One region of the Pseudarthrobacter sp. 10T415 genome, then DNA from elsewhere that is predicted to be linked to it. Evidence: riboswitches for the same ligand, from Rfam matches in the RefSeq annotation. Region 1 holds a riboswitch; the other holds the start of a gene.
The links. A riboswitch is a leader RNA that binds a small molecule or an ion and turns the genes downstream of it on or off. The one in region 1 is predicted to bind glycine.

Region 1 (4,209 bases):
TTCATGCCGGCCAGGACCGCGGAGGCGGCGTTGGTGCCGTGCGCCGAGGCGGGGATCAGGCAGACGTTGCGCTGCTGATCGCCGCGGGAGTGGTGGTAGCCGCGGATCGCCAGCAGGCCGGCGAGTTCGCCCTGGGAACCGGCGTTGGGCTGGATGGACACCTGGTCGTAGCCGGTGATCTCGGTCAGGTCAGCCTCCAGCCCGGTGATCAGCTCACGCCAGCCCTCGGTCTGGGAATCCGGGGCGAACGGGTGGATCGAGGCGAACTCCGGCCAGGAAATCGCTTCCATCTCGGCGGTGGCGTTCAGCTTCATGGTGCACGAACCCAGCGGGATCATGGTCCGGTCCAGCGCCAGGTCACGGTCGGACAGGCGGCGGATGTAACGCAGCAACTGCGTCTCTGACCGGTGCGTGTTGAACACCGGGTGCTCCAGGTAACCGGAGGACCGCAGCACGGATTCGGGCAGCTCGAAACCCTCGGCGTCGCCTACCGGACCTGCGCCAAAGGCGACGGCCACCGCGGACAGCGTTGCCGCCGTCGTGGTCTCATCGATGGAGACGCCCACGGTGTCCGCGTCGACGAAGCGGAGGTTGATGCCGCGCGCTTCGGCGGCGCTGATGACCTTGGCGGCCTTGCCCGGCACGCGCACGGTGAGGGTGTCGAAGAAGGCGTCGGTGACCAGTTCGCGGCCCATGGCGGTGAGGGCCGTGGCCAGGATCCTGGCGTTGTGGTGGGCGGTTTCCGCGATGGCCTTCAACCCGTCCGGGCCGTGGTAAACGGCGTAGAAGGAGGACACGATGGCCAGCAGCGCCTGCGCGGTGCAGATGTTGGACGTGGCCTTCTCGCGGCGGATGTGCTGCTCGCGGGTCTGCAGGGCCAGTCGGTAGGCCGGAGCGCCCGCGTTGTCCTTGGAGACACCGACGATCCTGCCGGGGAGGGTGCGTTCCATGCCTTTCTGCACGGCCATGTAGGCGGCGTGCGGACCGCCGAAGAACAGCGGCACACCAAAGCGCTGGGTGGAGCCGACGGCGATGTCCGCGCCCTGCTCGCCCGGAGGAGTGATCAGCGTCAACGCCAGCAGGTCAGCGGCAACAGTGACCAGCGCACCGCGCTCCTTGGCCTCTGCGATAACGGCGCTCTGGTCCCACACCCGGCCGGACACGCCCGGCTGCTGGAGCACGATGCCGTTGATGGCACCCTCAGGCAGGCCCGCGGAGAGGTCAGCAACCTCCACCTCGAAGCCGAGAGCCTCAGCACGGCCCTTGACGATGGCGATGGTCTGCGGGAGGCAGTCGGCGTCAAGGACGGTTTTGCCGTCCTTGGCGTCCTTATTTTTGTTCGCGCGGCGCATCAGCAGCACAGCCTCGGCCACAGCGGTGGCTTCATCGAGGAGTGACGCGTTGGCCACGGGGAGGGCGGTGAGGTCCTGGACCATGGTCTGGAAGTTCAGCAGCGCCTCCAGCCGGCCCTGGGAGATCTCGGGCTGGTAGGGCGTGTAGGCGGTGTACCAGGCTGGCGCCTCAAGGATGTTGCGGCGGATCACGGCGGGGGTGACGGTGTCGTAGTAGCCCTGGCCGATCATCTGCACGGCAGTTTTGTTCTTGCCGGCCAGCCGGCGCAGCTCGGTGAGGACCTCAACCTCGCTCAGGGCGTCCTGCAGCTTCAGTGCCGTTTCCTGGCGGATCGACGCCGGAACAGCCACGTCCACCAGGCCGTCAACGCTGTCGTAGCCCACAGCCTTGAGCATGGTGTCGATGTCGGCCTGCCGGCGCGCGCCGATATGGCGGTCAACGAACGTGGTTGGAAGGGATTGAATCGTCATGAGGAACTCCAGGTCTGGCCGGCCAGGGTGGCACGGCATGGGATGGGTTCCTCCCCGCTCTGTATTGGACCTGAGAGATTCCGCGAAAACCCTGCGTGGCGGGTTCGCTTGCACCGTCGGTGAACCTGGCTTAGGCCGGGTTACTTTCCAGAGTTGCCTCGCCGTGACGGTACGGGGGCCTGAGAGATTCCTGGGGAGGATTTGCTCCTACGGCGCCTGCCCGGTGGTGCCGGGAGGACTCTCCCGTCACAGCTCGAAAGGCTATTCAACTGTGGGTGATTCGCCTCACACCGTACAGGTTAGTTGAAAGGAAAACAAATCCGACAGTCACGCAGTGGGCGGCAGCTGCCTTGTTGCGGGGGTGGAAAAATGGGGTTTGACATTCGATCGTGACCCGCACCACACTGGGTCCGGTGATCAGCACCGTGTCCGGCTGGCTCAACTCATCGGAGCAGCCCGGGCCAACGTTGCCCCGGAAGGGTGCGGCCGCTGAGCACACCTAACTGAACATGCCTTCGACCTGCGGCGGGAGAGTCCTGCCGGGTACATTTAGCAGGCGCCGTAGGAGCAAACCCTCCCCAGGAAACTCTCAGGCCCATGTACCGCCGCGGACAGGCAACTCTGGAAAGCAGCCGGACCAGTTCCGGCTCACCGGCGGTGCAAGCGGCTTGGGCCGCGGAAACTCTCAGGTTCACTACAGAGCGGGGAGGAACCCAACTTCTGCGGCACCCAAAAATGCTGCTTTATCGATGGAGTTCCCCATGGCGAATCATCCCCTCACGTCCAACGGCGAGCCACCCCGCAACAACCCTCCTGCGGGCAGCGCCGCCCGCAGCGAGCCTCCCCACCTGGAGCGGCAGCTCAGCAACCGGCACATCCAGCTCATTGCCATCGGCGGTGCCATCGGCACCGGCCTCTTTATGGGCTCCGGCAAGACCATCTCCGCGGCCGGCCCGTCCGTCATCTTCGTCTACATGATCATCGGCTTCATGCTGTTCTTCGTTATGCGGGCCATGGGCGAGCTCCTGCTCTCCAACCTGAACTACAAGTCGTTCAGCGATTTCGCCGCTGACCTGCTGGGGCCGTGGGCCGGCTTCTTCACCGGCTGGACCTACTGGTTCTGCTGGGTGATTACCGGCATTGCGGACGTGATCGCCATCGCCGCCTACTCGGAAGAACTCTGGCCGGGCATTCCGCTGTGGATCCCGGGCATCGCCACGGTGATCATCCTCCTGGTCCTGAACCTCGCCACCGTCAAGGCGTTCGGTGAGACCGAGTTCTGGTTCGCCCTGATCAAGATCATCGCCATCGCAGCCCTGATCATTGTTGGCCTGTTCATGATCTTCAGCGGTTTCCAGTCCGACGCCGGCCCTGCCACCTTCACCAACCTGTGGAGCCACGGCGGGATGTTCCCGAACGAATTCATGGGCTTTGTTGCCGGCTTCCAGATCGCCGTGTTCGCCTTCGTGGGTATTGAGCTCGTAGGCACCACCGCCGCCGAAGCCAAGGACCCGGAGAAGAACCTGCCCAAGGCCATCAACTCCATCCCCATCCGCGTTCTGCTTTTCTACGTAGGCGCCCTCATCATCCTGATCTCCGTCACTCCGTGGACCCAGTTCCAGGCCGGCCACAGCCCGTTCATCGCCATGTTCTCCCTGGCCGGCCTCGGCGCCGCGGCCACCATCGTGAACCTGGTGGTGCTCAGTTCCGCCATGTCCTCGGCCAACTCCGGCATCTACTCCACCTCCCGCATGGTGTACGGCCTGGCCCAGGAGGGCGACGCGCCCACCATGTTCAGCCGACTGTCCAGCCGCAAAGTCCCGCAGAACGCCCTGTTCCTGTCCTGCATCCTGCTGCTCTCCGGCATCGTCCTGATGTACGCCGGCAAGGACATCGCCAAGGCCTTCGACATGGTCACCACCGTGGCCGCCGTCTGCTTCGTTTTCGTCTGGTCCATCATCCTGGCCAGCTACCTGAAGTTCCGTTCACGCCGGCCTCACCTGCACGAGGCGTCCAAGTTCAAGATGCCCGGCGGTGTCCCCATGGTCTGGGTGGTCTTCGCGTTCTTCGCCTTCGTCCTCTGGGCCCTGACCACCCAGCCGGACACCCTGGCAGCACTGCTGGTGACCCCCATCTGGTTCCTCGTCCTGGGCGTGGCCTGGTTCTTCCTCCGCCGCCGCCCCGCCCACCTTGCCCGCTTCGAAGTCTTCCGGGCCGAGCTGCGCGCCGATGAGCAGGCGGCGGCCGGCGGGCTGGACCGTGAAAAGTCCGCCCAGGAGGAAGCCGCCCGGGGCTCCCGCTCCTAGGCTTCATCGCCGATCCGGGCCGTCAAGGTACTGATCAGCGAATAAGCTCCTGATTGCAACGCTGCGGCGGGACTCACTCC
Region 2 (4,209 bases), on a different contig from region 1:
TAGGAGCGGACTGCCACCACAGCACGGATGAGGCGCCCGGTACCGGAGGTTGGACTCCGGCGCCGGGCGCCTTTGCCGTTGAGGCCTATGTGCTGACGCGTGCCGTGGTGCTGCTACGCGGCCTTAGGTACTTTGCGAAGTACGACGGCGGCGCAGACTGCCGCGGTTGCCATCAGGACCAGCCCAATCGCCGCCGTTACATGCACGCCGGAATCGAAGGCGGCAGCTGCGGACTGGCGGACGGCGTCGGCCAGCGGGGCCGGCAGCGCGGCCGCGAGGTCCATGGCGCCTGCCAGTGTTTCGCCGGCGCTGTGGCGGGCCGCTTCCGGGGCGGTGCTGTCCACACCTGCCGGGAGGTGCAGGTTGTGCTGGTAGGAGGCCGTGAGGATGGAGCCCAGTACGGCCGTCCCCAGCAGCGCCCCCACCTCGTACCCGGTCTCCGAGATGGCGGCCGCGGCACCTGACTTGTGCGCCGGCGCCGCACCGAGGATGAGGTCATTGGAGATGGTTTCAGCCGTCCCCACGCCCAGCGCCAGGATCAGCAACGCTGCCAGCAGCAGTGTGGGCCCGCCGTCGTGGTTCCCGAACGTCACCAGGCTGTATCCCGCGGCGCTGAACGCAAGGCCCGTTCCCACCACGAAGCCGGGGCGCACCTTCCGGACCAGCGGCACCACCACCAGTCCTGCCACCACCGTGGCAATAAGGGCTGGGATCATGGCAACGCCCGCGGCAGACGGCGTCATGCCTTCGAGCAGCTGCAGGTGCTGGGCCAGGAAGAGGATGTAGCCGTTGAAGGAGAACAGGGCCAGGACGTTGGCGGTGATGGCCATGCTGAACACCCGGTTGCGGAAAAGCGACATGTCCAGCAGAGGGTGCGGCAGCCGGAGCTGCCGCCGGACGAACACCACTGCCATGGCCAGGCCGAATGCCATGGCGCCAAGGCCGGTGCCGGACAAGCCTTCCGTAGCAACTTCCTTGATGCCGTATACCAGCGGCACCATCACCAGCAGGGACAGCGCAATGCTGGGAATGTCCACCTTCCCCGGTTCCGGATTCTTCGATTCCGGGATCAGCGCCGGACCCAGGGCGATCAGCGGCACCATGAGCGGCACTGCGACCAGGAAGACTGCGCCCCACCAGTAGTGCTCCACCAGCCAGCCACCGAAGATCGGACCCAGGGCGGCCCCGCCGGAGAACCCGGCGGCCCAGATGGCCACCGCCAGCCGGCGACGGTTGGGCTCCGCGAAGATGTTGCGGATGAGCGAGAGGGTTGAGGGCATCAGCATGGCGCCGAAGAAGCCCAGGGCGGCGCGCCCTGCGATGAGCCATTCCGCCGTTGGCGCGAACGCCGTGGCGGCCGAGAGCGCCGCAAAGCCCAGGCTGCCGGTGAGGAGCAGCCGCCGCCGGCCGATCCTGTCACCGAAGCTGCCCATGCACACCAGCAGCCCCGCCAGGACCAGCGGGTAGGCGTCCACGATCCAGAGCAGCTGTACCCCGGAAGGGTTCAGGGACTGGGCGATCGCGGGCAAGGCGAAGGTCAATGCCGTGTTGTCCACGGCCACCAGCAGTACGGGGAACATCAGCAGCGCAAGGGCCAGCCAGTCGCGCCACGGCGCCCGTGGGGCGGCAGGTCCCTGAAGTTGGGGGTCAGCGCGGTGCATCGAGGTGGTCATGGATTAACTATACCGTCCAGACGGTATAGTTTGGAGCGGCGGTTGAGTTGAGCCTCCGGCACCCCGGGAGGGCATGATGGATGGCATGCCCCGAAAGCCAGTCGCCCGCGAAGCTGTCCTTGATGCCTTCGCCACCCTGTTGATTGAGGTGGGGGAGCGCGCCGCCACCCTGGACGCCGTAGCCCGCAAGGCCGGCGTTTCCAAGGGCGGTCTCCTCTACCACTTTCCCAACAAGGAAGCCCTGATTCAGGCGCTCCTGGACCAGTTGGACGCGTTCGCCGGAGAAGACGCCGATGCCATGGCCGCCGCCCCGGAAGGCGCGGCCGCCTACTTCATCAGGTCCTCGGTGTGGGGAGACACCCCCTTGGACCGGGCCATCGTCGCCGCCACCCGGCTGGCGGAGGTGGCGCATGAAGAAACCCGCCGCCGTTTCGCTGCGATCCAGCGGCGGTGGCTCGACGAAATCGCCGCCGATGTGGGGCCGGCCCTGGCCAAGGCCGTGCTGTATATGGGGGACGGCCTCTACTTCAACGCCATGCTCTCCGTCGGCCCGGTCCCCGAAGGCGGCGCAGCTGCGGACGTGGACGAATTGCTGGCAGCACTGGAGCGGCTCCGGCGGTAGCAGGACATTTGCCCCGGGGGCCGTGGCGTAGGAGAATTAAGCGTTGTGGGAGCTGTCACCTGACGGCCCCGCGTACACATCCAACTGAATAGCCTTTGATCTGCGGCGGGAGAGTCCTGCCACAACGTCGGCAGGCGCCGTAGGAGCAAATCCTCCCCAGGAATCTCGCAGGCCCCTGTACCGCCGCGGCGAGGCACCTCTGGAAAGCAGCAGGCCGTCCAGGCGCCCGTGATCGGGTGCCGGACAGTTGTGCTCACCGACGGTGCAAGCGGGTCCTGTCCATGCAGGCGCCGTGGAAACTCTCAGGTCCAATACAGAGCGGGGAGGGACCCGAATCGCTGTGGCGTACCCTGCGCCGCCTGAGTATCTGGAGTTCCCCCGTGACGGTTAGTTCAGCCTCCACCACTTTCGTCGACCGCCATATCGGCGCCCGGCGCCAGGACCACGTCGACACCATGCTCAAGGCTGTCGGCTACGACACCGTTGACTCCCTGGTCGATACCGCCGTACCCCAGGTGATCCGCCAGGAGACGGCGCTCCGCCTGCAGGACGCCCTCAGCGAGGTTGAGGTCCTGACCGAGCTGCGCCGGCTGGCGGGCAAGAATAAAACTGCCGTGCAGCTGATCGGCCAGGGCTACTACGACACCATCACCCCGGCCGTGATCCGCCGCAACATCCTTGAGGCGCCGGCCTGGTACACCGCCTACACGCCGTACCAGCCAGAGATCTCGCAGGGCCGGCTGGAGGCGCTGCTGAACTTCCAGACCATGGTCCAGGACCTGGTGGGCCTGCCGATTGCCAACGCGTCCCTGCTGGACGAAGCGACGGCGGTGGCCGAGGCGGTCCTGCTGATGCGCCGCGCCAACAAGGCCAAGCCTGCCGCAGACGGCAAGACGGTGCTGGACATCGATGTGCTGCCGCAGACCATCGCCATCGTGAAGGGCCGTGCTGAGGCCCTCGGCTTCGAGGTAGAGGTAGCTGACCTCTCCCGGGGTTTGCCCGAGGGCGACATCAACGGCATCGTGCTCCAGCAGCCCGGCGCCTCGGGCCGCGTCTTCAACCAGGCTGAAGCCATCGCCGCCGCCAAGGAACGCGGTGCGCTGGTCACTGTTGCCGCCGACCTCCTGGCGCTGACGCTGATCACTCCTCCGGGCGAGCAGGGCGCGGACATCGCCGTCGGTTCCACCCAGCGCTTCGGTGTGCCGCTGTTCTTCGGTGGCCCGCACGCCGCCTACATGGCCGTCCGCAAGGGACTGGAGCGTTCGTTGCCCGGCCGCCTGGTGGGCGTCTCGAAGGACGACGCCGGCGTTCCCGCCTACCGCCTGGCCCTGCAGACCCGCGAGCAGCACATCCGCCGCGAGAAGGCCACGTCCAACATCTGCACCGCGCAGGCGCTGCTGGCCATCGTGTCCTCCATGTACGCCGTGTACCACGGCCCGGACGGCCTGAAAGCAATCGCGGAAACAACGCATGGCCACGCCCGCACCCTGGCGGCCTCCCTCGCGGCCGCCGGTGTGGAGGTCCTGCACAAGAGCTTCTTCGATACCGTCACCGTTCGGGTGCCCGGCCGCGCTGCCGGCATTATTGCCGATGCTGAAGCGCGCGGCATTAACCTGCGCTCCATCGACGCAGATACCGTAGGCATCTCCCTGGATGAAACCACCACGCCGGCCGTCGTCGCCAATGTCGCGGACATCTTTGGTGCCTCCGTAGGGGCCGCTGAAGGCTTCGGGCTGGAGGCCGCCGTCGAACGTTCCTCCGGTTACCTGGAGCACCCGGTGTTCAACACCCACCGGTCCGAAACCCAGCTGCTGCGTTACATCCGCCGCCTGTCCGACCGGGACCTTGCCCTGGACCGCACCATGATCCCGCTCGGCTCCTGCACCATGAAGCTGAACGCCACCGCCGAGATGG

Region 2: another riboswitch for glycine. It lies ahead of gcvP (aminomethyl-transferring glycine dehydrogenase); the one in region 1 lies ahead of gcvP (aminomethyl-transferring glycine dehydrogenase).

What each region holds. Positions count from the first base shown of each region.
Region 1 is NZ_JBFTHJ010000031.1:16,108-20,316, reverse strand. Features, by position in the region: partial or broken gene gcvP (aminomethyl-transferring glycine dehydrogenase) at 1-1,823, opposite strand, end outside; glycine riboswitch at 1,981-2,079, opposite strand; glycine riboswitch at 2,340-2,438, shown strand; glycine riboswitch at 2,439-2,533, shown strand; gene cycA (D-serine/D-alanine/glycine transporter) at 2,585-4,129, shown strand.
Region 2 is NZ_JBFTHJ010000028.1:24,756-28,964, forward strand. Features, by position in the region: gene AC1DBN_RS20620 (Dps family protein) at 1-3, shown strand, start outside; gene AC1DBN_RS20625 (MFS transporter) at 114-1,673, opposite strand; gene AC1DBN_RS20630 (TetR/AcrR family transcriptional regulator) at 1,759-2,295, shown strand; glycine riboswitch at 2,392-2,488, shown strand; partial or broken gene gcvP (aminomethyl-transferring glycine dehydrogenase) at 2,676-4,209, shown strand, end outside.